Regions from separate parts of the Streptomyces rapamycinicus NRRL 5491 genome, predicted to be linked through region 2. Evidence: riboswitches for the same ligand, from Rfam matches in the RefSeq annotation. Region 2 holds a riboswitch; the other holds the start of a gene.
The links. Region 2 has a riboswitch for ZMP and ZTP ahead of LIV37_RS28910 (serine hydroxymethyltransferase). Riboswitches for the same ligand answer to the same signal wherever they lie in the genome.
Positions count from the first base shown of each region.

Region 1 (15,576 bases), 4.9 Mb from region 2:
TACATCGGGGTCGCTCAGCGCTCGCATCCTGATGTAACCGGACGTCCAGGGGCCCATGCCGCGCAGCCCCAGCAACTCCTTCTCGGTCCGGTCGCGGTCGGCGCCCGCGTCCAGCCGCACGGTGCCGTCCGCGAGCGCCGCGGCGAGCGTGCGCAGCGTGCCGCGGCGGCTCTCCGGCATGCCGAGCTCGGCCAGCGGCGCCTCGGCGAGGTCCTCCGCGCGCGGGAAGAGATGGGTGAGCCCGCCGTCGGGCCGCTCCAGGGGCTTGCCGTACGCGGCGATCAGCCCATCGCCCAGCACCCGCCCGGCGGCCACCGAGACCTGCTGGCCGAGCACGGCGCGAAGGGCGAGCTCATGCGGGTCGGTGGTGCCCGGCGAACGCAGTCCCGGCCGCGCGGCCACCAGGGGCGCGAGCGCGGCATCGGCGCCGAGGCGCTCGGCGACCGCGTACGGATCGGCGTCCAGGTCGAACAGGCGCCGGATCCGCTGGATGGCGGTGGTCAGATCGCGCAGCTCGGCCAGGCGCAGCCGGCACTCCAGCCAGCCGTCACCGGGCCGCTCGTCGACCTCGACGACGGCGCAGGCGTGCGGCAGCCGCAGGGTGCGGCGGTAGGTCCGGGCGCCCGGCGCGCCCACCATCTCCTCCAGGCCGGTGAGGGCACGTCGGGCGAGATAGTCGAAGACCTGCGTGGTGTCGTACGGACCGCGGTAGGCGAGCCGCAGCGGCACCCCGGCCGTTCCGCCGTTGGTGCCGCCGTTGGTCCCCAGGACCCCGCCGGGCGCCCCCGCGGGCCCGGGCAGGGAGGACTTCTCCGGCCGGGCGGCGCGCAGTTCGGTGGGGGTGGCGGCGTAGATCTCGCGCAGCGTGTCGTTGAACTGCCGGACGCTGGAGAACCCGGCCGCGAACGCGATCTCCGAGGCCCGCAGCGCGGTGGTCTGCAGCAGGATCCGCGCGGTGTGGGCGCGCTGGGCGCGGGCGAGCGCCACCGGCCCGGCGCCGAGCTCGGCCGTCAGCTGCCGCTGCACCTGCCGGGCGCTGTACCCGAGCCGCGAGGCGAGCCCGGACACCCCCTCCCGGTCCACCACCCCGTCCCCGATCATCCGCATGGCGCGGCCGACGGCGTCGGCGCGCGCGTTCCAGTCGGCGGAGCCGGGCACGGCGTCCGGACGGCAGCGGCGGCAGGCCCGGAACCCCGCGCCTTGCGCGGCGGCTGAGGTCGGGAAGAACCGGACGTTCTTGCGCCGGGGCGTGGTGGCGGGGCAGCTCGGCCGGCAGTAGATCCCGGTCGTGGCGACGCCGAAGAAGAACTCGCCGTCGAATCGCGCGTCGCGGCTGCACACCGCCTCGTACCTGCTGTCGTCGCTCATCACACCTCCACTGTGCGCCCTGGGAGGGAGGCGTGCTGGCGGAAAACGGACATGGCGCTCCCGCTCCAGCGCTCCAGTGGTGCGGCGGCCGCGGCAGGGGCCGGGGCGGGGGCGGGGGCGGGGGCGGGGCAACCGTGCAGCCGTGGGGGAGGGGCGTGCCCGGTCCGGTGCTGCGGGGTGTCCGCCGCGTGGCGAGGGCTTCGCCCCTGGACCCGGGGTCTGGGGCGGAGCCCCAGTTGTGGGAAGGGGCGGGGAGGGGAGCGGCCCGCCGCAGGCGTCACGATCCGTCGGACATCCCCTGGCGGGAGCCGAGGGCGATGACGTCGCGCAGGTCGCGATGGTCGTGATGAGCCTGGGCGATCCCCGCGAGGGAGGGGCGGCCCAGCGCCTGGTAGGCGCCGACCGGCAGCTCGTTCGCCAGCGACTCCCTGACGGGGTCACCGGCCGACGCCCAGTGCAGATCGCGGCCCAGCGCCAGCGCCTCGGCCGGGTCGCCGTGCGCGAGGCGCCGCCGGGCGTCCTCCGCGAGCCTGGCCGAACCCGCGGGGTCGTCGAGCAAGGGGTACTTCGGCCGGACCCGGCCGGGGCAGCTCCAGTGCACTCGGCTCCAGTGCACTCGACTCCAGCGCATTCGACGGCGGTTGTACGGAGCCGGACCGCCGATGGTAAGTTCGGCGACGTGACTGCCGGGTCGGCCATGGGCCACGCACGAGTGAGGCGCCCGGCCTCGGCGTGAGCCCGAGGCGGGCCAGAGGCCCGCCCCTTTCTCCGTGTCCTTCCTCCTGGCGCCCGGATGTGGCGCCTGTTCCAGCGGATTCCACGATGCGGAGACACCACCACAGATGCCCCACCACGCCCAGCCCCAGCACGACTCCGAGTCCCCGGCCACCGCCGTCCAGCTGAATCACACCGCCGTCTACGCCCACGACCGGCAGTTGTCCGCCGAGTTCATCGCCGCGATTCTGGGGGTGGAGGTCGGAGCGCCGTTCGGCCCGTTTCTGCCCGTCGATCTCGGCAACGGCGTGACGCTCGACTACTACGAGAAGCGCGACGGGCCGATACAGCCGCAGCACTACGCGTTCCTCGTGCCCGATGAGCGGTTCGACGCGATGATCGCCCGTCTGGAAGCGGTCGGCGTCACCTACTACGCCGACCCCAACCACACCGATCCCGGCCGGATCAACCGTCTCTTCGGTGGCCGTGGCGCGTACTTCGACGATCCCGGCGGCCACAACATGGAGATCATCACCCGGCCCTACATCCGTCCCTAGCCGACCGCTCAGCAATCCACCCGTACGCCGGTCAGCCCCGTCTGCCGCCGGGCGGCGTCCACGGTCTGTGCCAGCAGGACGGCGATGGTCATGGGCCCCACCCCGCCCGGCACCGGAGTGATCAGCCGGGCGCGCTCACGCGCGGAGTCGAAGTCGACATCGCCGATATTGCCGGGGTTGTATCCGGCATCGATCACCACGGCGCCCGGCTTGATGTCCTCGCCGTGGATGGGCCGGGGCCGGCCCACCGCCGCCACGACGACATCGGCTTCCCGGAGCACCGCGCCCAGGTCGGCGGTCCTGGAGTGGCAGTACGTCACCGTGGCGTCCCGGGCCAGCAGGAGCATTCCAACGGGCTTGCCCAGGATCGGGCTACGGCCCACCACCACGGCGCGCCGCCCCGCGAGCTCGACGCGGTACTCGTCCAGGAGGCGCATGATCCCTCCCGGAGTGCACGACGCGAACCCCGGCAACCCGAAGCTCATGGCCCCGAAGGAGTTCATGGTGACGCCGTCGACGTCCTTCTCGGGAGCGATGGCCTCGAACGCCGCCCGCTCATCGATATGAGCCCCGACGGGATGCTGCAGCAGGATGCCGTGCACTTCGGGGTCCTGGGACAGAGAGCCGAGGGTGTCGACCAACTCCGAGGTCGTCGTGGCGGCAGGCAACGCGACGAACCGTGACGCGATCCCCGCCTTGGCGCAGCGGGCGCGCTTCATACGGACATACGTGGCCGAGGCGGGATCCTCGCCCACCAGCACCGTTGCCAGACAGGGGGTGGCTCCCGTGCGTCGGGCGATGTCCGAGGCGTGGCCCGCCGCTTCCGCCACGATGCGCCGGGCAAGACCGGCGCCATCCATGAGCTGGGCCGTCTGTGTCGAGGACAAGGTCGCCTCCCAGGCGTTACCGACTACTCGCCCAGGCGCACGGCACCGACCCGATCGTCAGGCCGCTCCCCGGTGGTGCTCCACCTCAGCGCCAGTCACGGCCCGGACACCACTGTAGGGCACCCCGGACGGCCTTTGCCGGGCGTTTTTCTCCTCTTTTCCCGCCGCCGTCCATCAGGCGTTTTCCCGCGGATGGGCGAATGCCACCCCTGGCCGGGCCATGATCCGGTGCCCCCTAGACTGTCTCGCAATCCTCACGTTGATCGGAGCACGACATGCGTCGCCTTGCCCTTGCCCTCCTGGCATGTTCAGCCCTCACACTCGCCGGGTGCGCGCAGGACTTTGACCGGGGCCCTGATGGGACAGTCAGCGACAAGGTCAAGGACGGGAAGAAGTTCTACCTGGTCGTCGATCCGGCCAAGGGCGGCGAGGGGAAGAAGTTCCGGGTCAGCAAGTACGACTACCACGACTGCAACCGTGGCTCGAAGTACCCCAAGTGCGTTGACGACTAAGGACGATTGAGCCTGAGCGTACTCATCGTCGGCCCCGGCCGTCCGCGGTCGGGGCCGACGATGCCTTCGCGGTCGGGGCCGGCCATGCTCTGGTTTCAGACGCCGGCCGGGGTGGCCACGTCCGTGGCCGCCTGCCGCAGCGCGTGGCGACAGGCCGCGATCGCCGGGTGGCGGCTGCGGCCCCGGCGTACCGCGGTGAAGACACGGCGGGCGCGCCGGCCCCGCGGGAGCTGTCGCACGGCGACGGTCGGGGGCGCTCCGTTCCATACGAGGCTGGGGAGCAGGGCGGCGGCGTGGCCCTGCTCGACGAGGCGGAGATGGATCAGGAGGTCCGTGGTCTCGAACCGCACATCGGGCTCGAAACCGGCGTTCCGGCACAGGGTCATGGCCCAGTGGCGGGCGGCCGTGCCCTCGGGCTCCATGGCCCAGGGATGACCGGCGAGCGAGCGCAACGACGCGGTGGGGCCGCCCTGGGGATCGGGCCCGGTGCCGCTCCGCTCACCGGCCGGTACGGGCGGCAGCGCGAGGTGGAGGGGGTCGTCGAGCAGATCCTCCTGCTCGAGACCGGGCGGCCGGGGGTTGGGATTGCCCGGGTACTCCTCGGCGACGACAAGGTCGAAATCGCGGGCCTGAAGCGCGGGGAGGGCCGTTTCCGGTGGCATCTGTGTGACGTGCACCCGAAGGCCGGGATGACGGTCGCGCAGCAGGCTCAGCATGCCGGGCGCCAGGGCGAGGGTGGCCGTCTGGAACGAGGCGATGCGCAGGGTGCCGGTCAGATCGGTGAGGGAGGTGGCGATGTCCGCCTCGGCGTGCTCCAAGCGCTCCAGCACCGCCTCGGTATGGGCGACGAGGATCTCCGCCTGCTCGGTGAGCCGCACCCGCCGTCCCACCGGCTCCAGCAGCCGGACACCGACCTCCGCCTCCAGCTGGGACAGCTGCTGGGAGACGGACGAGGGGCTGTAGGAGAGGGCGGCGGCGACGGCCGCGAGGGTGCCGCGGTGCTTGAGCTCGCGCAGCAGCCGCAGTCGGTGCAGATCGAACACGGGGGTCCCGCTCTCCTCGCTGTGAAGGGCTCGCCATTCGTCAGTTCTCCCGATGAATATAGATGGGAAACATTCGCTGGACCGATGGGAGGCGTCGGCCGCACGCTGGCTACGTGTCCGCATACGTTTCCTCCACCGCCGAGCCACCGTGGTTCGCCCGCCCCGCCGCCCGGGCCTGGACCTGTCCGCCCGCCCCCACCGGGGTACGGGATTTCCACACCGCCCTGCCCGGCTACGCCCCCACCCCGCTGACCGAACTCCCGCCAATGGCAGCCGAATTGGGTGTCGGGCGGGTCTTCGTCAAGGACGAGTCGTGCCGACTGGGTCTGCCCGCCTTCAAGGCCCTGGGCGCGTCCTGGGCCGTGCACCGCGCCCTCGCCGCGCGGGCCGCGCGGGGCGATGCCACCGTGCCCGTCACCCTGGTGAGTGCCACCGACGGCAATCATGGCCGCGCCGTGGCCCGGACGGCACGGCTGCTCGGCCACCGCGCCCGGATCTTCGTTCCGCGAGGTGTCCATCGGGCGGCCGTGACGGCCATCGCCGCGGAGGGGGCGGAGGTCTCCCAGGTCGCGGGCGCGTACGACGAGGCCGTGCGCCGGGCGGCCGAGGCGTCCGCCGCACCGGGCGGGCTCCTGGTCCAGGACACCGCCTGGCCCGGCTATGAACGGATCCCGGGCTGGATCGTCGAGGGCTACTCCACGCTCTGCGCCGAAATCGACGAACAACTCGCGGCCGCCGGAGCGGGGACGCCCGGCCTCATCGCCATCCCGGTGGGCGTCGGTTCGCTGGCCCACGCCGTCGTCACCCACTACCGCGGCCGCCCGGCCGGACCGCCCCCGGCGCTGCTGTCGGTGGAACCCACGGCCGCCCCGTGTGTCCTCGAAAGCCTCATGCGTGGCGAACCGGTCAGCGTCACCACCGGCGAGACCATCATGGCCGGACTGAACTGCGGCACTCCCTCCAGCATCGCCTGGCCCCAGCTGCGCGACGGGCTCGACGCGGCCATCGCCATCCCCGATGCCGCGAGCGCCCGCGCGGCGGGTGACCTCGCCCGGCTCGGCATCTCCAGCGGCCCCTGCGGCGCCTCCTCGCTCGCCGGACCGCGCGCCGCGCTCACCGGCGACGGCGCCGACGAGCGCCGCGCCGCACTGGGTCTCGGCCCCGCCTCCACCGTGGTGCTGCTGAGCACGGAGGGCAGCACCGCCAACCCCGCCACCACCACCGCGGACAATTGACGACCCATCCGCGTCCGACCAGCCATGGGAGAACGAACATGACCGGCCCCACCCCCGACACGATCACCGTCAACGGCCACCGGCTCTGGCAGTCGCTGATGGACCTCGCCGAGATCGGCGCGTACGACGACGAGCGCACCGGTCTGCGCGGGGTGGACCGGCTGGCCCTCACCGACGCCGACGCCGCCGGGCGGCGTCAGGTCATCGCATGGATGGAGCAGGCCGGACTGAGGGTCCGGATCGACCGGATGGGCAACATCTACGGCCGCCGCGAAGGCACCGACCCCACGGCGGCTCCCGTGCTGACCGGGTCGCATATCGACAGCGTGGCCACCGCCGGTGCCTTCGACGGCTGTCTCGGTGTCCTGGGCGGTATCGAAGTCGTGCGGATCCTCGACGAGCGGGGCATCAGCACCCGCCGCCCCGTCGAGATCGGTGTCTTCACGGAGGAAGAAGGCGTCCGCTTCGGCACCGACATGCTCGGCAGCGCGGTCGCCGCCGGGCGCCTCTCACCGGAGTACGCCCACGCCCTGACCGATCGCGACGGCCGCACCCTCGGCGGCGAGCTGATCCGCACCGGATTCCACGGCCCCGCCGATGTACATCTCGACCCGCCGTACGCCTACGTCGAGTGCCACATCGAACAGGGCCCCGTGCTCGCCGAGAACGATGTCCAGGTCGGTGTCGTCACCGGCGTTCAGGGCATCTCCTGGCAGGAGATCACCATCCACGGCCGCGCCGCCCACGCCGGTACCACCCCGACCCATCTGCGCGCCGACGCCGGCCTCGCCGCCGCCCGGATCGGCGTCCACCTGCGGTCCATGGTCGACTCCGGCGCCTACGGCGAACTGCGCGCCACCGTCGGCCACTTGGCCGTCCACCCGGACCTGACCAACATCGTCCCGGCGCGCGCCGAGCTCACCGTCGACCTGCGCAACCCCGACGATGCCCGGATGGCCCGCGCCGAGGAGGACCTCACGGCCTTCCTGCGCACCCTGGAGGACGGCACGCCGGGGCTCACGCTCGCCACCCGGCGCATGGCCAAGACCGCGTACATCCCCTTCGACGAGCGCCTCCAGAAGGTCATCGCGCAGGCCGCCGACGACCACGGCCTGGAACACATCTCCCTGCTCTCCGGCGCCGGACACGACGCCCAGGAGATCGCCGCGCTCTGCCCCACTGCCATGGTCTTCGTACGTGGTGAGTACGACGGCATCAGCCACAACCCCCGCGAGTACTCCACCCCCGAAGCGTGCGCCCACGGCGTCAACGTCCTCGCCACCACCCTTCTCCGACTGGCCACGCAGCGCCCGTCCTGACGGGCGCGCCGGTCAGGCGAGCCCGGTCAGGCGAGCATGGTGGCGAAGCGCCGCGCGAAGAGATACGCGTCGCCGGGCCAGCGGGCGGAGAGGTAGGTGTCGTCCTGGACGACGAACGCGGGGCTGTCATCGGTGGCCGTGCCACGGCGCCGCAGCTCGATGGGCCCGCGTTCGAACTGGGCGGGGTCGTCCAGGGCGGCGACGACCTCGTCCTCGACGTAGGCCGGGTAGGTGCGGTAGTAGCGGCCACGTCGCCAGGCCGTGAGGTAGTACGCGGTCCGCTCCATGTAGCCGGGCAGACAGGTGGTGCGCCGGTCGGCGAGCACACTGCGGCCGGTGGCCGGGTCGCGGGTGCGGGCCAGCGCGAGTACGCCGTGGCATATGGCGCCCACCGGGCGGTCCAGCCGCCAGAACTCCGCGATCTTCTCGCGCAGGAGGCCGGAGCCGAGGTACTGGCGCATCCCGGGGGCGTGGCCTCCCGGCAGGATCAGCCCGTCGTACGCCTCGGGCCGGAGGTCCGCCCACGCCACGGGATGGCGGAAGGAGGTCTCGCCGGTCAGCTGCTCGTAGAACTCCTTGGGCTCGGGTTCCGCGCCGAGTTGCCCGAAGAGCACTCCGGTGAGCAGCAGCGGATCGGCGGCGGGCGGACCGTCGCCGTGTTCGGTGGCGAACACCACCTCATGGCCGAGGTCGGTCAGCGACTTCCAGGGCACGGCCACCTCGGTGACGTCGAAGTCCCGGTCGGGCAGCGGCAGAAGGATAAGCACGGGGACTGCCTACCACAGGACCGGCGCCCCTGCCTCGGCGCGTCTTCGTGCCGGGGCAGGGGACCAGGGCCGGGGGCTGGACTACTTCCAGATGGAGTCGACCCACTCCGGGTGGTCGATGAACGGATTCCGGTTGTGCTGGAAGCTGTCGTAGATGACCTCGTTGCGGTTCTTCTCGAAGTCGTCGGGCGGGTCCTCGGCGCTCCACTCCTTCAGTACGGAGAGACGGCCGATGTTGGGCGCGGAGCCGTTGTCGACCTTGTCGTTGGGCTCGAGGTCGGGGAAGCCGTCGTCCCCGTCGTATCGGACGGCCATGTAGAGGATCATCCGGGCGATATCGCCCTTGACCTGGTCACGCGGTTCGAAGGAGTCGTCGTCGGTGCGGTTGCCCGCGGCGTCGGGCACCTCCTCGCCGCCGTTGTCGAAGTCCTTGTTGCCGCGGATGCTGTTCACCTTCACATTGGCCGGGCGCAGATGGTGCAGATCGGTGCCGGGCCCGGTGGATGTGCCGAAGTCGCCGTGCGACTTCGCCCAGACGTGCTCGCGGTTCCAGTCGTCGGGGTCGCCGCCATTGGCGTCCTTGGCCTGGGAGTGGCCGGAGTAGAGGAGGATGACGTTCGACGGGTTGTCCGGGTCCTCGTCCGTGGACTTCAGCGCGTCCCAGACCTCGTCGTAGGACAGCTTGGTCTGCTCGCTGATGATCGTGTGCAGCGCGGCCTTCAGCTCCGGGCCGCTCTTGCCCGTCGCGTCCTGGTAGTAGTCGTCGGGCGCCTGCACGGCCGCGGGCCGGGTGGTGTCCGCCGGGGCAGGTGTGTTGGCGACGGCGACCGAAGGGGCGGCCACACCGGCCGCGGCCACGACAGCCAGCAGGGGAAGGCGCCGTGACCGGCGCGCGCGATGAGTGGACATGATGTGGGGGGTGTCCTCTCCGAGACGAGTACCCGGGCCGCCAACTGGCGCCGCGAGTACGGACGTTCAAGGCACAAGCCCTCGGAGACTCGCACGTGTGACGCCCGAACGCGTGTACACGATGTGACCGTTCCGCGCGGATCCGGTGGACGCCCCGGGGTCGCGGAGCGGGCCGACCGAAGGGTCTGCCGTCGGGCCGGATCAGCGGAGCTGGCAGTATCGGCCTATGGCTGAACAGATCATCGCCGCGTGTGACGGGGCATCGAAGGGAAACCCCGGGCCCGCGGCCTGGGCATGGGTCATCGCGGGCACCGGCGGCGAGGTGGAGCGCTGGGAGGCCGGGCCGCTGGGCACCGCGACCAACAATGTCGCCGAGCTGACCGCGCTGCGAGAGCTGCTGGAGTCCACCGACGCGGGCGTGCCGCTGGAGGTGCGCATGGACTCCCAGTACGCGATGAAGGCGGTCACCACATGGCTGCCCGGGTGGCGGAAGAAGGGGTGGAAGACCGCCTCGGGGTCGCCGGTGGCCAACCGCGAGCTGGTGATGCGCATCGATGAGCTGCTGGACGGCCGTACGGTGGAGTTCGTCTACGTGCCGGCGCACCAGGTCGACGGCGACCCCTTCAACGCGGCCGCCGACCGGGCGGCCAGCCACACGGCCCGTACCCAGCAGCCCGTGGGCACCTCGCTCGGCTCCGCCCTGCCGCCGCCCGAGGCCCGGACGGGGACACGCTCGGCCGGTCGTGGCGGCACGGCGCGCCCGCGTACGGCGGCGGCACAGGGGCGGGGGAGCGGCACCGGCACGAGGAGGGGCACCGGCTCCAAGGGGTCCATCAAGGCGAAGTTCCCCGGCCGGTGCCGCTGCGGTACGCCCTACGCCAAGGGCGAGAGCATCAGCAAGAACTCCGACGGCTGGGGCCATCCGTCCTGCGCCACCTGAGCCACGGGGTGGATCAGGGCGGCGAGAAGAGCGCGGGGAAGCGGGGCGCGAGCCAGGGCTTGCGGCCCCAGGTGAGGACGCGGCCCCTGGCGACGGCGCTCCACGGTCCGAGGCGGCCCAGCGCCATGAGGAGGAAGGCCACGGGCTCGGTGAGGATGGTGCAGTCCGGGCGGCTCGGCGGCCGCGGTGTGACGGTCACCGCACCGTCGGTGAAGGTGGCGCCGAAACAGGCGCCACCCCTCAGGCGGATGGCGTAGCGGGCGGTGAGCCCGGCGGTGGCGGCGGTGTCGAACACCCGTGGCATGGCCGTGGTGAGGAAGGGCAGGGTCAGCTCGACCCGGGTCCGGTCGAGCATATGCGGGCTGCCCAGCGCACGGGCGAGGTCATAGCCGTGGCCGAGCATATGGGTCAGCAGATACGACCCCAGTACCTCCAGGCTCATCGGGCCCATCGGTGTGACCAGTTCGTCGCGTGACGCATGCGACCCGCGTGTCGCGGGCTGAGCCGCCGACTGGAGGAAGGCGTCGGCCTGCTCCACGATCATGGCGGCCAGCGGCTCGGCCCGGCGCTCGGTGAACGCGGCGAGCGCGCGCTGGTTCGCCTCCGCCAGCCCCTGCGGTGTGCCGTCCCCGTAGCCGCGTTCCTTCCCGTCCGCGAGGTGTGCCATCAGCTCATTGGCCTGCGCCAGATGCGCCGCCGCCTCCCCGACCGTCCATCGCGACCCGGGCACCGGAGCCCCGGTGCCGGACGCGCCGCGCAGTGTGGCGGCGATGTCGGCCGCGGTGGCGCGGATCGCCTCGTCCAGCCCCGCGGGCCACGTGTCGCCGCCGCTCTGCCCGTTCACCGATTCCACGCGTCCTCCCTGCACCCGGCCGGGAAGATCCCCCGGGGTACGTACGGTGCCACGCGTCCCACGGTCGCCGGTATCGCGTCGCGGGTTACGGTGTCAGTACGATCCTGCCGAACACCTCGCCGGTGTCCATCTTCCGGTGCGCCAGTACGGCTTGTTCCAACGGCAGCAGCTCGTGCACCACCGTATGCAGTTCGCCGCGGCTCGCGGCGGCGAACTGCTCGGTCCGCACCGCACGGCGATCGGGCTCGGCCACGGTGGCGGCGCTGAAGGCGGCGAACGACATCGACTTCTGGAACGCCGCCATCATCGCCATGCCGAAGTCCGCCGGTGGCATGCCTCCGACCGCGCCGACGGCCACCATGCGACCGTTCGGGTTGAGCTTGGCGAAGAAGGACGGCATGTCCGCACCGGCGATGATGTCGATGATGACGTCGTAGCCGGAGGGAGCGTCGCCGGAGGGGGCGGCGTCGCCTCCCTCACCGGAGCGGTCCAGCACATGGGTGGCGCCGAGCTTGCGCAGCCGGTCGCCACGCTCGGCCGACGACGTCGTGACCGCCACCGCCCCGGCACCGCCATGCGCCGCGAGCTGGACCGTCATGATGCCGAGGCTGCCGGCCGCGCCCCGCACCAGCACCGACTCGCCCGGAGCGAAGTGGGCATGGGACAGGGCGAAGTGGGCCACGATTCCGGAGCTTCCCAGCGTCACCGCGTCGACAGCGGAGAGGCCCGCGGGGAGGGGGAGGATCTCCTCGACCGCGGCGATCGCCTGCTCGACGTAGCCGCCGTTTACGCCGGTGAAGGCCCACACCCGCCGACCGACCCATGACGCATCGACGCCGTCGCCGACCGCGGCCACGGTGCCCGCCACCTCACTGCCCGGGATATGGCCTTCCTTGAAGCCGTAGCCGGTGAGGGTCCCGCGGCGGATCACGGCGTCGGAGCCGCCGACGCCCATCGCCTCGTTGGCGATCAGCACCTGTCCGGCGGCGGGGGTCGGGACGGGGATGTCGATCACTGCCAGACCTTCGGGAGGTCCGAACGCCTGGATCGCGACTGCTTTCAAGGTCGTCTCCTTGCTCTGGGATCGGTGAGATCGCCGGGGTCGATCGGAACCGGCCCGAGGGACGCTAACGGACGCCCCCGTCCACTTGGCTAAAGTGAGAGCGGTGACCGACCGTTTGCCTCACACCCTGCGCTCCGACGCCACGGACAACCGGGAGCGCATCCTCGACGCGGCCCGCGCGCTGTTCGCCACCGAAGGGCTGAAGGTGCCGATGCGGGAGATCGCCCGGTACGCCGGGGTCGGCCCCGCCACGCTGTACCGCCGTTTCCCGACCAAGCAGATGCTGGCCACCGAAGCCTTCACGGACGAGATGCGCGCATGCCGCGCCATCGTCGACAAGGGGCGTGCCGAGCCGGATCCGTGGCTCGGCTTCTGCCTCGTGATCGAGGAGACCTGTGAGCTGCACGCCCGCAGCCGGGGCTTCACCGAAGCCTTCATGTCGACCTTCCCCGACGCGATGGACTTCGTCGCGGAGCGCGAATACGCGCTGAGGGCGATCGCCGAACTGGCTCACCGCGCCAAGGACGCAGGCCATCTGCGCCCCGACTTCGTCCTGGACGACCTGGTCCTGATGCTCATGGCGAACAGGGGCATCCACACCACGTCGAAGGCAGCCCGGGTCGCGGCATCCCGGCGCTTCGCCGCGTTCGTGATCCAGGCATTCCAAGCCTCGCCGCAGCACTCACCGCTGCCGCCGGTGGCACGCTTGGCACCCGCGGCACCCGCGGCACCCGCGGCACCAGGCAAGAACACATGAAGACACGCCGGAAGACCGAGGAACCTGGAGGGTGGTCGGGCATGGGCCTGTGGGACAGGGCGCTGGATGCCGCGGGGGTCGGCGATCCCAGTCTGCGCGAGGACTACACGCGGCAGCGGAAACTGGTCGCGGGCTACCGGCGCAGCTCCTACCTCGCCGTGCGCCTGCTGCTGCCTCCGCCGTTGCTGCCGCATGTGATCGCGGCGACCGCCTTCATGCACCGCACCGACACCCTCCTCGACAGCGGCCCCGTCGCGGAGCGCGCCGGGGCCTGCGCGGAGTGGGTGAAGGAGGTACGTGACGGTCTGGCCGGTGGCGGAAGCGATCAGGCCGCCGTACGGCCGCTGCTGCACACCGTCTCGGCGCACCCCGGGATGCGCGGCCGGGTCGAGGACTTCCTCGACGCGGCCGCCACGGAGCTGGAGTTCACCGGATTCGCCACCGAGGCGGACTATCAGCGCTACGTCGACGCCTATGCGCTACCGGCGTTCATGCTGATCGCGGGCCTGATCGCCGGGGAGGATCCGGCAATGGACTACCGCGAGGCGTGCCGTATGTACATCGACGGCAGCCAGCGCCTCGACTTCGTCAACGACCTGGCGGAAGACCTCGCCGACGGGCGCCTGAATCTGGTGCGGGAGACGCTCGACGCTCACGGTGTCACCCGCACCGACCTGGAGAACGCCCGGGACACCCCCGCGATCCGGAGCCTTCTGGCGCACCTGCTCGGCGAGGCCCGCGAGTGCCTGTCCGCCAGCCGAAGCCTGGTCGGGCTCGCACCGCCCGAGGGCCGCCCGCTCTTCCGCGCCATGATCGAGATCGAGCTCCTCACGGCCACGGCGGCCGCCGCCAAGGGCCCCGGCCTCCTCCGCGCTCCCGCCCGTCCGCCCCTACCGGCCACCGCGCGGGCACTGCTCCGGGAGCGCCGCCGTGCCCGCCACCCGCGTTGAACGCCACGCCTCGTCAGGAAGCGCGCGCCTCGCTGGGCTCGCCCGCGTCGGCGGCCCCATCGGCGGCCGCGTCCGTGGTGACAGCGGAGTAGAAGACGGACCGCTTCTGCTTGGTGCGGTGTGCTTGCCCCTTGGCGACCAGCGATTCGAGAGTGCCGCGCACGACCGTGGGCTTGATCTCGCGCTCCGGAAGAGCCTGGCTCAGCGCCGCGGTCACCTCGGCCGCGGAGCGGGGCTCGCCGTGCTGGGCGAGGTCATCACGCACAAGCTCCCGAAGCGTGGGCACCACCGCTTCCCGCACCCGCACACGACTCGAACGGTTCCCGCCCGGCTCCGCCCCCTTCCGCTTGCCACCGGCCGCGTCGGCCTTCTTCCTCGCCTTCCGCGTGGCGGACACCGCCGCGACCTCTCGCTCCGCGGACGAACCATCCGCGGAGCCACTGACACCACCGTTCTCCGTCGCCCCACCGGCGGCATCGCCACCAAGGCTCTGCCGCATGCTGAGCAGAAGCGCCCGGTTGTCTTCCAGCATCGCCAACTGTCCTCGCAGCGCCACGATTTCGGAGCTGAGACGTTCGTGCTCGGCGGAGTTGCGTTCCAGATCGGCCGCGACCTGAGCCGCGTACTGGGACTTCAGGCTGGCGCTCTCGGCAGGAGTGTCCACTACGAGCTCCCTCACTGGGCACGTTGCACGTTGGTGCTGGATGGTACATCCGCGTGACTGCCACGTGGGGCTGATCCCACCGCTGAGCTGGGTCTGTGACCACCCGCCCACACCCTGACACCCCGTCAGCCTCTTGTGCCGGTGAGGTGACATTCGTAAGGTGACAAGCATCAGGCTATTCATGAGGCAGTGGCGGGCCCGGGGCGGGGGAGTGGCTGTGAGGTGCCGCCGGGGCCTCGACTCCGCAACGAGGAAGGTGAGATGACGACCACCGCATCCGGGACCGCTTCCGCCGGGGAAGCACCGTTCTTCCCCGCTCCGCGTGGCTGTCCGTTCAGCGCGCCTCCGCAGCACACCGCGTTCCGGGAAGCCGGCGGGCTGCACAAGGTCACCATCTGGGACGGCTCCACGCATTGGCTGGCCACGCGGCACGCGGACATCCGAGCCGTCCTCTCCTCCCCGTCCTTCAGCGCCGACGTACGGAACCCGGACTTCCCGCTGGTTCACTCCAACCAGCCCGAACACGAGGGCGGTCTGTTTCTGCGGCTGGACGACCCCGAGCACGCCCGGCTCCGGCAGATGCTCACCAAGGAGTTCAGCGTCAGGCGCACTCAGGCGATGCGCGAGAAGCTGCTGCGGATCACGGACGAGTTGATCGACGCCATGCTCGCCAAGGGCGGTCCGGTCGACTTCATCCAGGACTTCGCGCTGCCCCTGCCCTCCCGGGCCATCTGCCTCATCCTCGGTGTCCCCTACGAGGACCACGCCCTCTTCGAGCGGCACGCCAACGCCGGGACGGACCTGGACGTCAGCCACGAGGAGCGTGCCCGTACGCAGCGGGAGGCGTTCGCGTACTACGAGGCCCTGGTGGAGCGGAAGCGCCGTGAGCCCTCGGACGACATGATCAGCCGGTTGCTGGCGGACCACACCGGGCCGGACGGGTTCGCGCCCGAGATGCTGCCGGTCCTGGTCGGGATCCTGGTCGGGGCCGGGCACGAGACCACCGCCAATATGCTGGGCCTGGGCACGGTGGCGCTC
Region 1 covers NZ_CP085193.1:11,762,057-11,777,632, forward strand. Annotated here, with positions in the region: gene LIV37_RS48285 (AlkA N-terminal domain-containing protein) at 1-1,368, opposite strand, end outside; gene LIV37_RS48290 (hypothetical protein) at 1,646-1,984, opposite strand; gene LIV37_RS48295 (VOC family protein) at 2,211-2,639, shown strand; gene LIV37_RS48300 (bifunctional 5,10-methylenetetrahydrofolate dehydrogenase/5,10-methenyltetrahydrofolate cyclohydrolase) at 2,648-3,526, opposite strand; ZMP/ZTP riboswitch at 3,549-3,635, opposite strand; gene LIV37_RS48305 (hypothetical protein) at 3,802-4,038, shown strand; gene LIV37_RS48310 (LysR family transcriptional regulator) at 4,134-5,081, opposite strand; gene LIV37_RS48315 (diaminopropionate ammonia-lyase) at 5,195-6,316, shown strand; gene LIV37_RS48320 (Zn-dependent hydrolase) at 6,355-7,635, shown strand; gene LIV37_RS48325 (type 1 glutamine amidotransferase domain-containing protein) at 7,662-8,402, opposite strand; gene LIV37_RS48330 (endonuclease I family protein) at 8,484-9,311, opposite strand; gene LIV37_RS48335 (ribonuclease H family protein) at 9,538-10,251, shown strand; gene LIV37_RS48340 (maleylpyruvate isomerase family mycothiol-dependent enzyme) at 10,265-11,104, opposite strand; gene LIV37_RS48345 (zinc-dependent alcohol dehydrogenase family protein) at 11,190-12,167, opposite strand; gene LIV37_RS48350 (TetR/AcrR family transcriptional regulator) at 12,271-12,924, shown strand; gene LIV37_RS48355 (squalene/phytoene synthase family protein) at 12,921-13,874, shown strand; gene LIV37_RS48360 (hypothetical protein) at 13,888-14,538, opposite strand; gene LIV37_RS48365 (cytochrome P450) at 14,800-15,576, shown strand, end outside.
Region 1: it holds a riboswitch for ZMP and ZTP, as region 2 does, so the genes downstream of both, LIV37_RS48300 (bifunctional 5,10-methylenetetrahydrofolate dehydrogenase/5,10-methenyltetrahydrofolate cyclohydrolase) here and LIV37_RS28910 (serine hydroxymethyltransferase) in region 2, are expected to answer to the same signal.

Region 2 (15,576 bases):
GGGCGTACAAGCTGGAGCTGGACGACACCGGCCGGGTCACCGGCGTACACGTCCGCACCAAGGACGACGAGGAGATCCTGGTCCGGGCCGAGACCGAGGTCCTGGTCTGCGCGGGCGCCGTGGACACCCCGCGGCTGCTGATGCACTCCGGTATCGGGCCCAAGGGCGATCTCGAGGCGCTGGGCATTCCCGCCGTCCACGATCTGCCGGGCGTCGGCGAGAATCTGCTCGACCACCCCGAGTCGGTCATCGTGTGGGAGACGGACGGCCCGATTCCGGACAACTCCGCGATGGACTCCGACGCGGGGCTGTTCATCCGGCGGGACCCCGAATCCCGGGGCCCGGACCTGATGTTCCACTTCTACCAGATCCCGTTCACCGACAATCCGGAGCGGCTGGGCTACGAAAAGCCCGAGCACGGCGTGTCGATGACCCCCAACATCCCCAAGCCGCGCAGCCGCGGCAGGCTCTTCCTCACCAGCGCCGACCCGTCCGTCAAGCCCGCCCTCGACTTCCGGTACTTCACGGACGAGGAGGACTACGACGGCCGCACGCTGGTCGACGGCATCCGTGTCGCGCGTGAGATCGCCAAGACCGAACCGCTGGCGAGCTGGCTCAAGCGCGAGGTGTGCCCGGGCCCGGAGATCACCTCGGACGAGGAGATCAGCGAGTACGCCCGCAAGGTCGCGCACACCGTGTACCACCCGGCGGGCACCTGTCGTATGGGTGCCACGTCGGACGAACTCGCCGTGGTCGGCCCCGATCTGCGGATCCGGGGCCTGAACGGCGTCCGTATCGCCGACGCGTCCGTCTTCCCGACGATGCCGGCCGTGAACCCGATGATCGGAGTCCTGATGGTGGGCGAGAAGTGCGCTGAGCTGCTGTTCGAGGAGCGCGATCGGGAACGGCGCAGGCCCGATGACCGAGCCGCGACACTGGCGCCGGGAGGTGAGGCGTGATGGCCACGACCGTGGTACCCGAGACGCCCGACACCCCCAAGGTCCCCGAGAGCGGCGAGCGCACCCCGGTGTTCTCGGTCCGCGACCTGTGGAAGGTCTTCGGCCCCAAGGCCGACCGGATCCCCGGCTCCGCCGAGGCCGAGCTGTCCGCCGCTGAGCTGCGTGCCCGCACCGGCTGCACCGCCGCCGTCCGCGAGGTCTCCTTCGACGTCCAGCCGGGCGAGGTGTTCGTGGTGATGGGGCTGTCCGGCTCCGGCAAGTCCACCCTCGTCCGCTGCCTCACCCGGCTGATAGAGCCCACCTCCGGCACCCTGAAGATCGACGGCGAGGACGTCCTGGCCATGGACAAGGCCCGGCTGCGCGATCTGCGCCGGCACCGCGCCGCCATGGTCTTCCAGCACTTCGGGCTGCTGCCGCACCGCTCCGTCCTCGACAACGTCGCCTACGGGCTGGAGATCCAGGGCGTGGGCAAGGCCGAGCGCCGGGCCAAGGCCGCCGAGGTGGTCGACAAGGTCGGCCTCACCGGCCTGGAGCGCCGCCGCCCGGGTCAGCTCTCCGGCGGTCAGCAGCAGCGCGTGGGCCTGGCCCGGGCGCTCGCCGTCGACCCCGAGGTGCTGCTCTTCGACGAGCCGTTCAGCGCGCTCGACCCGCTGATCCGCCGCGATATGCAGGAGGAGGTCATCCGGCTGCACCACGAGGAGGGCCGGACGATGGTGTTCATCACCCATGACCTCAGCGAGGCGCTGCGGCTCGGTGACCGCATCATGCTGATGCGCGACGGCGGGATCGTGCAGCTGGGCACCCCGGAGGAGATCGTCGGCTCCCCGGCGGACGACTACGTACGGGACTTCGTCCGCGACGTGCCGCGCGAGCAGGTGCTGACCGTGCGCCGCGCCATGCGCCCCGCGACCTCCGACGAGCAGGACGGCGGGCCCGCGCTGGCCCCGAGCACCACGGTCGCCGACGCGATCGAGGCCGTGGCCCGCACCGGCGGCCCCGCGCGCGTCGTGGACGGCGGCCGCTGCCTGGGCGTCGTCGACCACGCCTGTCTGCTGAGCGTCGTCGCGGGCCTGGACGGCAAGGAGGTGGCCGCGGCATGAGCCCCATCTCGACCCTCTCTCCGCCAGGTCGCACCGGGGGGCGCGTATGAGTGCCACCGCAACCCGCCCCTCCACCGACCCCGCCACCGAACCGGCGGCCACCGGGTCGGCGGCGGACGAGACGCGCCCGTCCCTGTTGAGCGCCGTCGTGCACAGCCATGCCGCGCGCAAGCTGGCGGTGCTCGTGGTGATCGCCGTCGTGCTGGTGCCGATCGCGCACGCGAAGTGGGCGAGCGGCAGCTGGCCCGACGCGCTGACCGTCGATGTGTCCGGACCGCTCGGAAGGGCCAGCGACTGGATCCTCGACAACCGGGACAGTCACTGGATCTTCCTCTACTTCTTCGGCCACATCAGCAACGTCATCATCATCGGCGTCCGCGCCGTCTACGTCGCCCTGCTCGCCCTCGGCTGGGCCGGTGTCACCGCCGGGCTGACCTTGGTCGCCTGGCGGGTCGCCGGGGTGCGGATCGCGGTGACGACCCTGGTGTCCTTCGCCGTCTGCGGACTGCTGGGCATGTGGGTGCCGACGATGCAGACGCTCGCGCTGATGGTCATCGCCGTCACCGCGTCCGTCGTCATCGGCGGACTGCTGGGGCTGGCCGGCGGCCTCTCGGAATGGGCGTTCCGGGTGCAGAGGCCGGTGCTCGACACCATGCAGGTGCTGCCCGCGTTCGCGTATCTGCTGCCCGTTGTGATGATCTTCGGCAACGGTGTGCCCGGCGCGGTGCTGGCCACCGTGATCTACGCGGCTCCGCCCATGGCCCGGCTCACCGCCCTCGGCCTGCGCGGCGCGGACGCCGGGGTGCTGGAGGCGGTGACCTCGCTGGGCGCCACCTGGCGGCAGCGGCTGCTGTCCGCCCGGCTGCCGCTGGCCCGCAAGGAGCTGCTGCTGGGCGTCAACCAGACGATCATGATGGCGCTGTCCATGGCCGTGATCGCGTCCGTGATCGGCGGCGGTGGTCTCGGTGACCGCGTCTACCAGGCACTGTCCAGCGTTGACGTCGGCAAGGCGCTCGCCGCGGGACTCCCCATCGTGCTCCTCGCCATCGTGATGGACCGCACCATCGGAGCGGCGGGCGAGCGGATCGGCGAGCCCCCGGCCGAGGGCGGGCCCCGGCTGCTGCGCGGCTGGCCCGCGTGGGCGGGCGTCGGGGTGATCACCGTGGTGGTGACCCTCGTCGGACGGCTGGCCGGGTCCCAGACCTGGCCGACCGGGTGGACCGTCGCCATCGAGGAGCCGGTCAACCAGTTCAAGGAGTGGATGGTCGACCACCTCTACACCGGAGTGCCGGTCGTCGGCGGCACTGCCGAATGGGCCGCGGACTACGTCAAGTGGATCCTCGACCCGCTGCGTGAGGGGCTGCAGGGCATCCCGTGGTACGGAATCCTGCTGATCGTCGCGGCGCTGGCCTGGCTGATCGGCACCTGGGGCACCGCGCTGACCGCCACCGCCGCCATGGCGGCGATCGGGGTGCTCGGGGTGTGGGCGCCGTCCATGGACACCCTCTCCCAGGTACTGGCGGCTGTCTTCGTCACGCTGGTCCTGGGTTTCGCGATCGGCATCTGGGCCGCGCGCAGCACCCGGCTGGAGCGGATGATGCGACCGGTGCTGGACATGTTCCAGACCATGCCGCAGTTCGTGTACCTGATCCCCGTGGTCGCGCTGTTCGGTGTCGGCCGTGCCCCGGCGGCCGCCGCGGCCATCGTCTACGCGCTGCCCGCCGTCATCCGCATCACCACCCAGGGGCTGCGGAACGTGGACCCGGCGGCGCTGGAGTCGGCGCGCTCGCTCGGTGCCACCCAGGGGCAGCAGCTGCGCCAGGTTCAGCTCCCGCTGGCCCGCCCGGCGCTGCTGCTCGCCGTCAACCAGGGCGTGGTGCTGGTGCTGGCCGTGGTCGTCATCGGCGGTCTGGTCGGCTCCGGCGCGCTCGGCTACGACGTGCTGTTCGGCCTGGCGCAGGGCGATCTGGCCACCGGTCTGGTCGCCGGCGCGGCGATCGTCTGCCTGGGGCTGATGCTCGACCGGGTCACCCAGCCGACCTCGCGCCGCGACAAGAAGGGGGCCTGAGATGGCTACGGCCCGTACGCATCGCCTTCGGCGGCTGCTGATGGCCGCCACCGGGGCCACGGCCCTGCTCACCGCGACCGGCTGCGGCGCGGCGGACATGACCAAGCAGTCCTCGCCGTACGCCAATGTGGGCGGCGCGAAGAGCGTCACGCTCTCGGTCCAGTCCTGGGTCGGCGCCCAGTCCAATGTCGCGGTCGCCCAGTATCTGCTGGAGCACGAGTTGGGCTACCACGTCGACACCGTCCAGGTGGACGAGATTCCGGCGTGGGACGCGCTCAGCCAGGGCCGGGTGGACGCGATCCTGGAGGACTGGGGCCACCCGGAGCAGGAGCAGCGCTACGTCAAGGACAAGAAGCTGATCGTGCCGGGCGGCGGCCTCGGCGTCACCGGCCATATCGGCTGGTGGGTGCCGAAGTACTTCGCCGACGCCCACCCGGACGTCCTGGACTGGAAGAACCTCAACAAGTACGCGAAGACCTTCAAGACCGCGGAGAGCGGCGGCAAGGGCCAGCTGCTGGACGGTTCACCGTCGTATGTCACCAATGACAAGGCGCTGGTGAAGAACCTGAAGCTGAACTACCAGATTGTCTTCGCGGGTTCGGAAGCGGCGCAGATCACCCAGATCAAGCAGTTCGCCAAGTCGAAGAAGCCGTTCCTGTCGTACTGGTACGAGCCGCAGTGGCTGTTCAACCAGGTGCCGATGGTCGAGGTCAAGCTGCCCAAGTACACGGACAAGTGCGCCAATGAGGGCACCAAGGACCCCGAGTCCATCGACTGCGCCTACCCGACCACACCGCTGCAGAAGTACCTGAACGCGGACTTCGCGAAGAAGGGCGGCAAGGCGTCGGCATTCCTGAAGAAGTTCCACTGGACCAAGGAGGACCAGAACGAGGTGTCCGAATTGATCGCCTCGAAGGGGATGTCGGCGCAGGACGCCGCGAAGAAGTGGGTCGAGGCGCATCCGGACGTCTGGAAGAAGTGGCTGCCCTGAGCCCGGATCGCGCTCAGGGCGGCCTGGGCGACCGGATTACTTGAGGAAGCCCGCGGTGTCGAGATCGAGGCCGAGCGGTTCGGGGAGCGTCAGTTTCTCCCCGAACATCGCTCGGTGCTCATCGCGGTAGAGGCCCTTCCCGTCGGGATGCGAGTACACGGTCGTGCTCCCGTCGCCGTCGTGCGGGTCGATCAGCAAATAGATCGGCACGTTGGAGTGCGCGTAGCCCTTGACCTTGGCTGTGAGATCGCGGTCCCGGGTAGAAGGCGAGGTGATCTCGGCGACGAGCAGAACGTGATCAGCGTTGAGCTGCCAGTCGTCGGGGCTGCTTGTGGCGCCGGATTTGTAAACGACCAGGTCAGGGATGTATCGCTCCTCGGTGGCGGGCAAGAAGACTGTCGTGGTGTTGGTGACGAACCAGTCCTCCGGTACTCCCTGGTTGAGCCATCGCTGCAACCGCGCGTAAAGCTCGTTGTGGAAAATCGTGGGCGTCGGTGAGATGACGATCTCCCCCCCGATGAGTTCCGCTCGCTTCCCCTCCGGCAACTCAAGCCGGGCATGGATATCGAGCAGAGTTTCGAACTCTTGGTCGGGCAGTGGCGCCGTCATCACGAGACCTCCCATTGGCGGGTCCCCCTTCTGGCTGTGTGCCTTCGTGCCGTACTGCCATGCGGGGGCCTGTCACCATCATGCGTTATGTGGTGACTCCGCCGTCGGTTAACGGCCCCCGTCGTCAATAACGACGACGGGGGCAGATGGTCACACGTTCGGCTTGTAGGCACCGGGGGCCATGCGGGTGGTCACACCGATCCGGTTCCAGGCGTTGATGGTGAAGATCAGGGCGATGAGCTGGGCCAGCTCCCGCTCCTCGAAGTGCTTGGCGGCCCGCTCGTAGACCTCGTCCTGGACGAAGCCGTCGGTCAGGACGGTGACGGCCTCCGTCAGGGCGAGGGCTGCCTGCTCCTTCTCGGTGTAGAGGTCGCCGGCCTCCTCCCAGGCGTTGAGGAGGTACAGGCGGTCCTCGGCCTCGCCCGCCGCGCGGGCGTCCTTGGTGTGCATGTCGATGCAGAAGGCGCAGTGGTTGAGCTGTGAGGCACGGACCTTGACCAGTTCGGCCAGCGTCGGGTCGACGCCCTTTCTGGCGGCCGCGTCCAGGGTGACCATGGCCTTGTAGACCTCGGGGGCTGCCTTGGCGAACTGCATCCGGGGGCCGTGTGCGTGAGAAGTTCCGGTAGTCATGGCTCCACGCTAGAGGCCGGGCGGCCCAGGGGTATGGTCCATTTCCATGACGGATTCATGGGCCACTTCGAGGAGTGACCCCGGACAGCGGACGGACGCCCCCGGACAGCGGGCGGACGGCCCGGCCGGGCCGGGGGCGGATCTCCATCTGGATCTGCTGCGGGGCGGCGGGGCCGGGGTGCGGGACGCGCTCATCCGCGCCCTGCGCGACGCCGTCCGCGGCGGGCGGCTCGCACCGGGCACCCGGCTGCCCTCCTCCCGCTCCCTCGCCGCCGACCTCGGTATCGCCCGGAACACCGTGGCCGACGCCTACGGGGAACTGGTGGCCGAGGGCTGGCTGACGGCCCGGCAGGGCTCGGGCACCCGGGTCGCCCGGCGCGTCGTACCGCCCGAGCCCGCGCCGCCGCGCACACCCCCGCCCGCCGCCGTGGCCGCCACCCGGCCCACCTACGATCTGCGGGCCGGTCAGCCCGATGTCTCGGCCTTCCCCCGGTCCGCCTGGCTCTCCGCGGCCCGGCGCGCCCTGACCGCCGCGCCGAACGACGCCTTCGGCTACGGCGACCCCGCCGGACGGCCCGAGTTGCGGCGGGTCCTGGCCGACTATCTGGCGCGCGCCCGCGGGGTGCGGGCCGCGCCCGAACGGATCGTGGTCTGCGCGGGGTTCGTCCAGGGGCTGGCCCTGCTCAGCAGGGTGCGGGCGAAGGCCGGACACCGTGAGGTGGGCGTGGAGTCCTACGGGCTCGACGTCCACTGGAACGTGATGCGCGGGGCCGGGCTGCGCACCGTGCCGCTGCCGGTCGATCAGCGGGGTGCGCGGACGGCGGAGCTGGACCGGTCGGCCGGGCTGCGGACCGTTCTGCTCACCCCGGCGCATCAGTTCCCCACCGGGGTCTCGCTGGACCCCGACCGGCGCGCCGCCGTGGTCGACTGGGCGTCGCGGGTGGGCGGGCTGGTCCTGGAGGACGACTACGACGGGGAGTTCCGCTATGACCGTCACCCGGTCGGGGCGCTCCAGGGGCTCGACCCCGAGCATGTGGTCTATCTGGGCACCGCCAGCAAGAGCCTGGCGCCCGCGCTGCGGCTGGCGTGGATGGTGGTGCCGGACCATCTGCTGGACGACGTCCTGGCGTTCAAGGCGACCGGGGAGTGGCAGTCGGGCGCGCTGGACCAGCTGACGCTCGCGGAGTTCATCGACTCCGGGGCGTACGACCGCCATGTGCGTGGCATGCGGATGCGCTATCGGCGGCGCCGCGACCAACTGGTGGCGGCGCTCGCCGAACGCGCCCCGCGGGTGCGGGTCACCGGCATCGCGGCGGGGCTGCACGCGGTGCTCCAACTGCCGCCCGGTACCGAGCGGTCCGTGGTGCAGGGCGCGGCCTGGCAGAGCCTCGCCCTGGAGGGGCTGTCCCGCTACCGCTACCGCGAGCGGCGGGGGCCGGACGAGCCCGGACCGGGTCCGGACGGGCAGTCGGACGCGCTGGTCTTCGCCTATGGCGCCCCGCCCGACCACGCCTTCACAGGCGCGCTGGAGGCGCTGTGCCGGGTGCTGCCCTGACGCCCCACACGTCGGTCAGGCAGTCCCCGTCCAGCACTAACTAGAAAACACGCAGCGTGTACGTCCCCTCCTGGTTCAACATGCAAGACCACCCATGGGTGCGCGGGGAACCGAGTTCCGCCAGGAATATCCCCATCGCTTTACATTGGGCATGGGTCTTGAAGTTGCCGATAACTGACTGCGACCGTTACGAAGCAAAATGCAGCTCCTTAGAAGGTAATTTCAGCAGATAGCGTTGGCCGCTATCCGCAACAGGACATCACGGAGATCCACCGGGATCATCAGCCAGAATTGTTCTGATCCGGCACTACCTCGTGGCACCGAACGGGGGCGGTACTGAGGGGAGGTTCGATGGAGATCCGCTTACTGCGCTACGTGGTGACTTTGGCCGAGGAGCTGCATTTCGGGCGGGCGGCCGAACGGCATCACATCTCGCAGCAGCCCTTCGGGCAGTACATCCGGCGTCTCGAACGCGAGGTAGGCGCTTCGCTGTTCGAGCGGACCAGTCGGCGGGTGACCCCGACCCCGGCGGGTGTGCGGCTCGTGGCCGAGGCCCGGGTGCTGCTCGAGGTGGTGGACCAGCTCGCCGAGCGCGCCAGGTCCGAGGGCGCGGGACGGGACGAGCGGACGCTGCGCCTCGGGGTGCTCGGATTCGGAGCGGGGCAGCGGTGGGATGACCTGCGTGCGGCGCTGAACGCTCAGGTACCCGGATTGTGCGTCGACTACGTCGACCTGGACTGGTCCACGCAATACCGCGCCGTGCTCGACCGCACCGTGGACGCCGGGATCATGTGGCACGCCGGTCCGGTGGAGGGGTTGCGGTCCGACGTCGTCCTGTCGTCACCCCGCGTCGCGGTGGTGCCCGCCCGGTCGCAGCTTGCCGATGCCACGTCGCTGACCATGGACGATGTCGCCGACGGGCCATGGCTGGCGACTCCACGCCTGAGCCCGGCCTTGCGCGAATGGCTCGGCCCCGCCGCCGAGCCGGGGCCGAACGCACCGGTCGTCCGTCAGCCGGCCGCCATCCCGACCGCCGTCGCCACCAGCGGATACATCTCGCTGCACGCGGAAGTGGCACGCGACTTCTATCCACGCCCCGATGTGCGGTTCGTTCCCCTGGAGGGAGCGGCCCCGGAGATCGCCGTCGTCACACGAGCCGACGACAAGCGGCCGACCATCGCCGCCCTCCGGCGAGCGGCGCGCTTCGCGGAAGCGCGAGGTTAAGGTGGTCGGTCACGGCCCCGGGCGGGACGAGGGCCGCGGGTGGGACGACTGCCTCGGAGGAGATGACGGCCTCGGGGGACAGGAACGGGGAGACGGGGATGGAACGGAAGACGACACGGCGGCTGCGGTCGAGCACGGTGATCCTGGGCGGTATGGGCGCGCTGGCGGCGGCACTCACCTCCTGTGGTTCGGAACCGGACAAGCGCTGTGTGGACCGGGACAGCTATGACGCGGTGAACGGCTATCGGGTCGTCGACTCCAGTGCCTGCAAGGGCTCTTCGTCCACCACGGGCGGCAAGGGCAAGAAGAGCCGGGGCACATCGGGCGTCGACGGCGAGTGGTACTACGACTCCGATGTCAGCGGCCGCTGGGCGGACTACGGCACCTTCGACAAGAGCAAGGCGGCCGACCGGGGCGGCTTCGGCTGCTCGGGCTCCGGCGGCGGCTGAGCGGGCCGCCCCACGATGAAGCGCCACACCATCGACCCCCGCCCCGACTGGCAGTCCACGGTGGAGGAGCAGGGGGTCATCTATCCGCTGACCCGCTACCCGGACGGCTCGCTGCGCCCCTACTGGGACGAGAGCGCCTACTACGCCTTCTCGCTGCCCGAGGTCGAGGCGCTGGAGGAGGTCGTCGAGGAGCTGCACCGGATGTCGCTGGCGGCGGCCGCCCATATCGTCGGGACCGGCCGCTTCGCCGACCTCGGCATCGACGATCCGCGGCTGGCCGGGCTGATCGCCGAGTCCTGGCACCGCAGGGCCGAACAGCCCAGCGTCTACGGCCGGTTCGATCTGCGCCACGACGGTGAGTCGGGCCCGGCGAAGCTGCTGGAGTACAACGCCGACACACCCACCTCGCTGGTGGAGGCGGCCGGCGCGCAGTGGTTCTGGATGGAGGACCGCTTCCCGGGCGCCGACCAGTGGAACTCCCTCCATGAGCGGCTGGTGGACGCCTGGCGCGCTCAGGCGGCGCTGCTGCCGGCGGGGACGCCCCTGTACTTCGCCCATTCGGCCGGGGACGAGCTGGGCGAGGACCTGATGACGGTGGCCTACCTCCGCGAGACGGCCGAGCAGGCCGGGCTGAGGACCGAGGCGATCTCCATGGAGGACATCGGCTGGGAACGGCTGTCGGGCCGCTTCGTGGACAAGCGGTTCCGCTTCATCCGGAGCTGCTTCAAGCTCTACCCCTGGGAGTGGCTGGCCACCGACCGGTTCGGCCCGCATGTGCTGGACACGCTGGACAACGGCGGCGGCACCGGATCCACCCTGTGGATCGAACCGGCCTGGAAGATGCTGCTGTCCAACAAGGCGCTGCTGGCCGTGTTGTGGGAGCTCTTCCCGGGCCACCCCCATCTGCTGCCCGCCTACCTCGACGGCCCCCGGGAACTGGCCCGCACCACCGGCTATGTGGCCAAACCGCTGCTGGGCCGCGAGGGAGCGGGAGTCACCGTGCATCCGCCGGGCGAGGAGCCCGTCGTGCGCGACGAGCCGTGCTGCTACCAGGAACTGGCGCCGCTGCCCGACTTCGACGGCAACCGCGTGGTGCTCGGCGCCTGGGTGGTCGAGGGCGAGTCGGCGGGGCTCGGCATCCGCGAGTCGGCGGGGCTGGTGACGGATGAGTACGCGCGCTTCCTCCCGCACGTCATCCTCTGAGCCGCGCGGGCCCACCGAGCTGTACGGGCCCACCGAGCTGTACCGGGGCCACCGAGCTGTACGGGCCCACCGAGCGGTACGCGTTCACTCGGCCAGCACCGCCCTCAGCTGATCCAGCCCCCACTCCAGATCCTCCTCGCTGATCACCAGGGGCGGGGCGATCCGGACCGTGGTGCCATGGGTGTCCTTGACCAGCACTCCGCGGTCCATCAGCCGCTCGGAGATCTGCCGCCCGGTGCCCCGCGACGGATCGATGTCCACACCCGCCCACAGCCCCCGGCCGCGCACCTCCTGGATCCCCCTTCCCAGCAGCAGCCCCAGCTCCCGGTGGAGCAGCTCGCCCAGCGTGGCCGAGTGGCGCTGGAACTCCCCGGTCCGCACCATGGCGATGACCTCCAAAGCGACCGCGCAGGCGAGCGGGGAGCCGCCGAAGGTGGAGCCGTGCTCCCCGGGGCGGTGCACCCCGAGGACCTCGCGGGAGGACACCACCGCCGACACCGGCACCACCCCGCCGCCCAGCGCCTTGCCCAGCACATAGGCGTCCGGGACCACGCCCTCGTGCTCACAGGCGAAGGTGGTGCCGGTGCGGCCGAGGCCCGACTGGATCTCATCGGCGATGAACAGCACATTCCGCTCCCGGGTCAGCTCCCGGACCCCCGCCAGATAGCCGGGCGGCGGCACCACCACCCCCGCCTCGCCCTGGATCGGCTCCAGCAGCACCGCGACCGTCTCCTCGGGCGCTGCGTCGAGCGTCGCCGCCATCGCCGCCAGATCCCCGTACGGCACGATCGAGAACCCCGGGGTGAAGGGGCCGTGGTCGGCGCGGGCCTCGGGATCGGTGGAGAAGCTGATGAGGGTGGTCGTCCGGCCGTGGAAGTTGTTCCCGGCGGCGATGATCCTGGCCCGGCCGTCCGGGACGCCCTTGATCCGGTAGCCCCATTTGCGGGCGGTCTTGACGGCCGTCTCCATCGCCTCCGCCCCCGTGTTCATCGGCAGCACCATCTCCATGCCGCACAGCTCGGCCAGCTCGGAGCAGAAGGCGCCGAAGCGGTCGTGGTGGAAGGCGCGGGACGTGAGGGTGACCCGGTCCAGCTGGGCCTTGGCGGCCTCGATCAGCCTGCGGTTGCGATGCCCGAAGTTGAGCGCCGAGTATCCGGCGAGCAGATCGAGATAGCGGCGGCCCTCGACATCGGTCATCCAGGCGCCTTCGGCGGACGCGACGACGACCGGCAGCGGATGGTAGTTGTGCGCGCCATGGGCCTCGGCGGCGGCGATGGCCCGCTCCGCGGAGCGTCCCGGTCCCATCTTGTCCTCCTTGTCTCACTAGCTAGAGTGGGGGTGCGCACCGTGACTGGCGAGCCGAGCGTGGAACCGACCACGAGGAAGCGATGCGCGGCCACAGCGCCACGAGGTGCCGCCCGCCTGGGCACCCCGGGACACGACCGGACCGTCACCGATCGCCCCGGAGGAACTCGATGAGCCTGCCCCTGTCCCATCCCGCCCTGCTCGCCGCCGACCCCGAACTGGCCTCCCTCGTCGGCTCCGAGGAACTGCTGCAGTCCGAGACCCTGCGCCTGATCCCGAGCGAGAACTATGTCTCCGCCGCCGTCCTGGAGGCCTCCGGGACGGTGTTGCAGAACAAGTACAGCGAGGGCTATGCGGGCCGCCGCTACTACGAGGGCCAGCAGGTCATCGACCAGGTGGAGACCCTGGCGATCAACCGGGCCAAGGCCGTCTTCGGCGCCGAGCACGCCAATGTCCAGCCCTACTCCGGCTCGCCCGCCAACCTCGCGGTTTATCTGGCCTTCGCCCGGCCCGGTGACACCGTGATGGGCATGTCACTGCCCATGGGTGGTCATCTCACCCACGGCTGGGGCGTCTCCGCCACCGGCAGCTGGTTCCGCGGTGTCCAGTACGGGGTGCGGCAGGACACCGGCGTGATCGACTTCGACCAGGTGCGCGGGCTGGCCCGCAAGGAGCGGCCCAAGCTGATCTTCTGCGGTGGCACGGCGGTGCCCCGCACGATCGACTTCGCCGCCTTCGCGGAGATCGCCCGAGAGGTGGACGCCGTGCTCGTGGCCGATATCGCGCATATCGCCGGTCTGATCGCGGGCGGCGCCCATCCCTCGCCCGTCCCGTACGCCGATGTCATCTCCACCACCACCCATAAGACGCTCCGGGGTCCGCGCGGCGCGATGCTGATGTCGCGCGAGACCCATGCCAAGGCCATCGACAAGGCCGTTTTCCCCGGGCTCCAGGGCGGTCCGCACAACCAGACCACCGCCGCCATCGCGGTGGCCCTGCACGAGGCCGCCCAGCCCGCCTTCCGTGACTACGCCGGGGCCGTGGTCGCCAACGCCAAGGCGCTCGCCGGGGAACTGCTCGCCCGCGGCTTCGACCTGGTCTCCGGCGGTACCGACAACCATCTGATCCTGATGGACCTGACGCCCAAGGAGGTGCCGGGCAAGGTCGCGGCCAAGGCCCTGGACCAGGCCGGGATCGTGGTGAACTACAACACCGTCCCGTACGACCCGCGCAAGCCCTTCGACCCCTCCGGCATCCGGATCGGCACTCCCTCCCTCACCTCGCGCGGTCTGACCACCGAGCACATGCCCGCGGTGGCCGACTGGATCGACCGCGGGGTGACCGCCGCGAAGAGCGGTGACGAGGGTGCCCTCACCAAGATCAGGGCCGAGGTGTCCGAGCTGATGGCGGCCTACCCGGCGCCCGGTCTGCCGACCGGCTGACCCCCGGCGCGGGGCCCTGCCCGGCCTCCAGGCCGGGCAGCGGCCGCCACCACTGCTCCTCCAGGATCCGGTCGTCGTCGGCCACCGGCACCGGCAGGCCCACGATCCGGGCCAGCACCCGCTCGACCAGCGTCTCCCCGCCCGCCGCCGGGACGCCGCCCTCCGCCGCCCCCGAGGGCGCGCCGCCCTCCGGCGCCACGCCGCCCTCCTGCGACACGCCGTGCCGCGACGGCGCGCCGGACGGCGGTATCCCCGGCCCCCGCCCGAGCGCCCGCAGCTCTCCGGGCAGCCCCTCCTCGGCCATCTCCCGCGCCTCCCCACTCCATCTCATCGGCCGTCTCCCTCTCGGTCTCCGACGTCTCCGACGGCCCCAGCAGCCGCTCCAGCCGTCTCAGGGCGCGGCTCAGCCGCGATTTCACCGTGCCGCGCGGCCAGCCCAGCGCCTCCGCGGTCTCCCCCTCGTCCAGATCCAGCAGATAGCGGTAAATCACCACCCGCCGCTGCGGCTCGCTCAGCTCCTCCAGCGCGGCCAGCAGCCGCGCCCGCCGCTCGCCCGCCAGCGCCACGGCCGCCGGATCGGCTGACTCCGGTATCACCGGCTCGGCTCCGGCGAGCAGCGCCCCCTCCCGGTCCGCCGCCGTGCGCCTCCGGCGCGCCGAGCGCACCGCGTTACTCGTCTCATGGGCGACGATCCGCAGCAGCCAGGGGCGGAACGCCGCCTCGCTCTGGAACCGCCCGAGCGCGAGATACGCCTTCACAAAGGCGTCCTGCACCACATCCTCGGCATCCGCGCCCGCCCCGAGCAGCCGGGCGGTGCGGTGCGCGATCGGCGCATGGGCCCGCACCAGCTCGGCATACGCCTCGGCGTCGCCGGCCCGCACCCGCGCGATGATCTGTGCTTCACCAGTCCTCACACATCTCATACACCGGCGGACGGAGTCCGGTTCCACACCTGAGAGAATGGGTGCCATGGCCCTCGATCGTCCCCGTGCGCTCTCCGGTATCCAGCCCACCGCAGGTTCCTTCCATCTCGGCAACTACCTCGGTGCGATCCGGCAGTACGTCGCGCTGCAGGAGACCCACGACGCGTTCTACACCGTGGTCGACCTGCACGCGATCACCGTGCCGCAGGATCCGGCGGAGCTGCGCGCCAACAGCCGGCTCGCCGCCGCCCAGCTGCTCGCCTCCGGCCTGGACCCGGACCGCTGCACGCTCTTCATCCAGAGCCATGTGCCCGAGCACGCCCAGCTCGGCTGGGTGATGAACTGTCTCACCGGCTTCGGCGAGGCGTCCCGGATGACGCAGTTCAAGGACAAGTCGGCCAAGCACGGCGCCGACCGGGCCACCGTCGGCCTGTTCACCTACCCGATCCTCCAGGTCGCGGACATCCTGCTCTACCAGGCCAATCACGTCCCCGTCGGCGAGGACCAGCGCCAGCACATCGAGCTCACCCGTGATCTGGCCGACCGCTTCAACGGCCGCTTCGGTGAGATCTTCACCGTCCCCGAGCCGTACATCGTCAAGGAGACGGGGAAGATCTACGACCTCCAGGACCCGACGATCAAGATGAGCAAGTCGGCGTCCACGCCGAAGGGCATCGTCAGCCTCCTCGACGAGCCCAAGGTCTCGGCAAAGAAGATCAAGAGCGCGGTGACCGACCTCGAGACGGAGATCCGCTTCGACGAGGAGAAGAAGCCGGGCGTCAGCAATCTGCTGACCATCTACTCCACCCTGACCGGCACCGCCATCGCGGAGTTGGAGCGCCGTTACGAGGGCAAGGGCTACGGCGCGCTCAAGACCGACCTCTCCGAGGTGCTGGTCGAGTGGGTCACGCCGTTCCGCGAGCGGACCCAGGAATACCTGGGCGACCCCGCGACGTTGGACGGAATCCTGGCCAAGGGCGCGGACAAGGCCCGAGCCGTCGCCGCCGACACGCTGGCCGCCACCTACGACAAGGTGGGCTTCCTGCCCGCCGTTCGCTGAGCGGCACACCGGCCGCCGTGCGCACCACCCGGTGAGCACGGCGCGCCCCGCGCCCGTA
Region 2 covers NZ_CP085193.1:6,871,032-6,886,607, forward strand. Annotated here, with positions in the region: gene LIV37_RS28855 (GMC family oxidoreductase) at 1-959, shown strand, start outside; gene LIV37_RS28860 (quaternary amine ABC transporter ATP-binding protein) at 959-2,059, shown strand; gene LIV37_RS28865 (ABC transporter permease) at 2,106-4,127, shown strand; gene LIV37_RS28870 (ABC transporter substrate-binding protein) at 4,129-5,118, shown strand; gene LIV37_RS28875 (Uma2 family endonuclease) at 5,155-5,727, opposite strand; gene LIV37_RS28880 (carboxymuconolactone decarboxylase family protein) at 5,878-6,357, opposite strand; gene pdxR (MocR-like pyridoxine biosynthesis transcription factor PdxR) at 6,404-7,912, shown strand; gene LIV37_RS28890 (LysR family transcriptional regulator) at 8,264-9,136, shown strand; gene LIV37_RS28895 (hypothetical protein) at 9,235-9,585, shown strand; gene LIV37_RS28900 (glutathionylspermidine synthase family protein) at 9,601-10,788, shown strand; gene rocD (ornithine--oxo-acid transaminase) at 10,873-12,093, opposite strand; ZMP/ZTP riboswitch at 12,126-12,223, shown strand; gene LIV37_RS28910 (serine hydroxymethyltransferase) at 12,264-13,535, shown strand; partial or broken gene LIV37_RS28915 (RNA polymerase sigma factor) at 13,862-14,428, opposite strand; gene trpS (tryptophan--tRNA ligase) at 14,505-15,518, shown strand.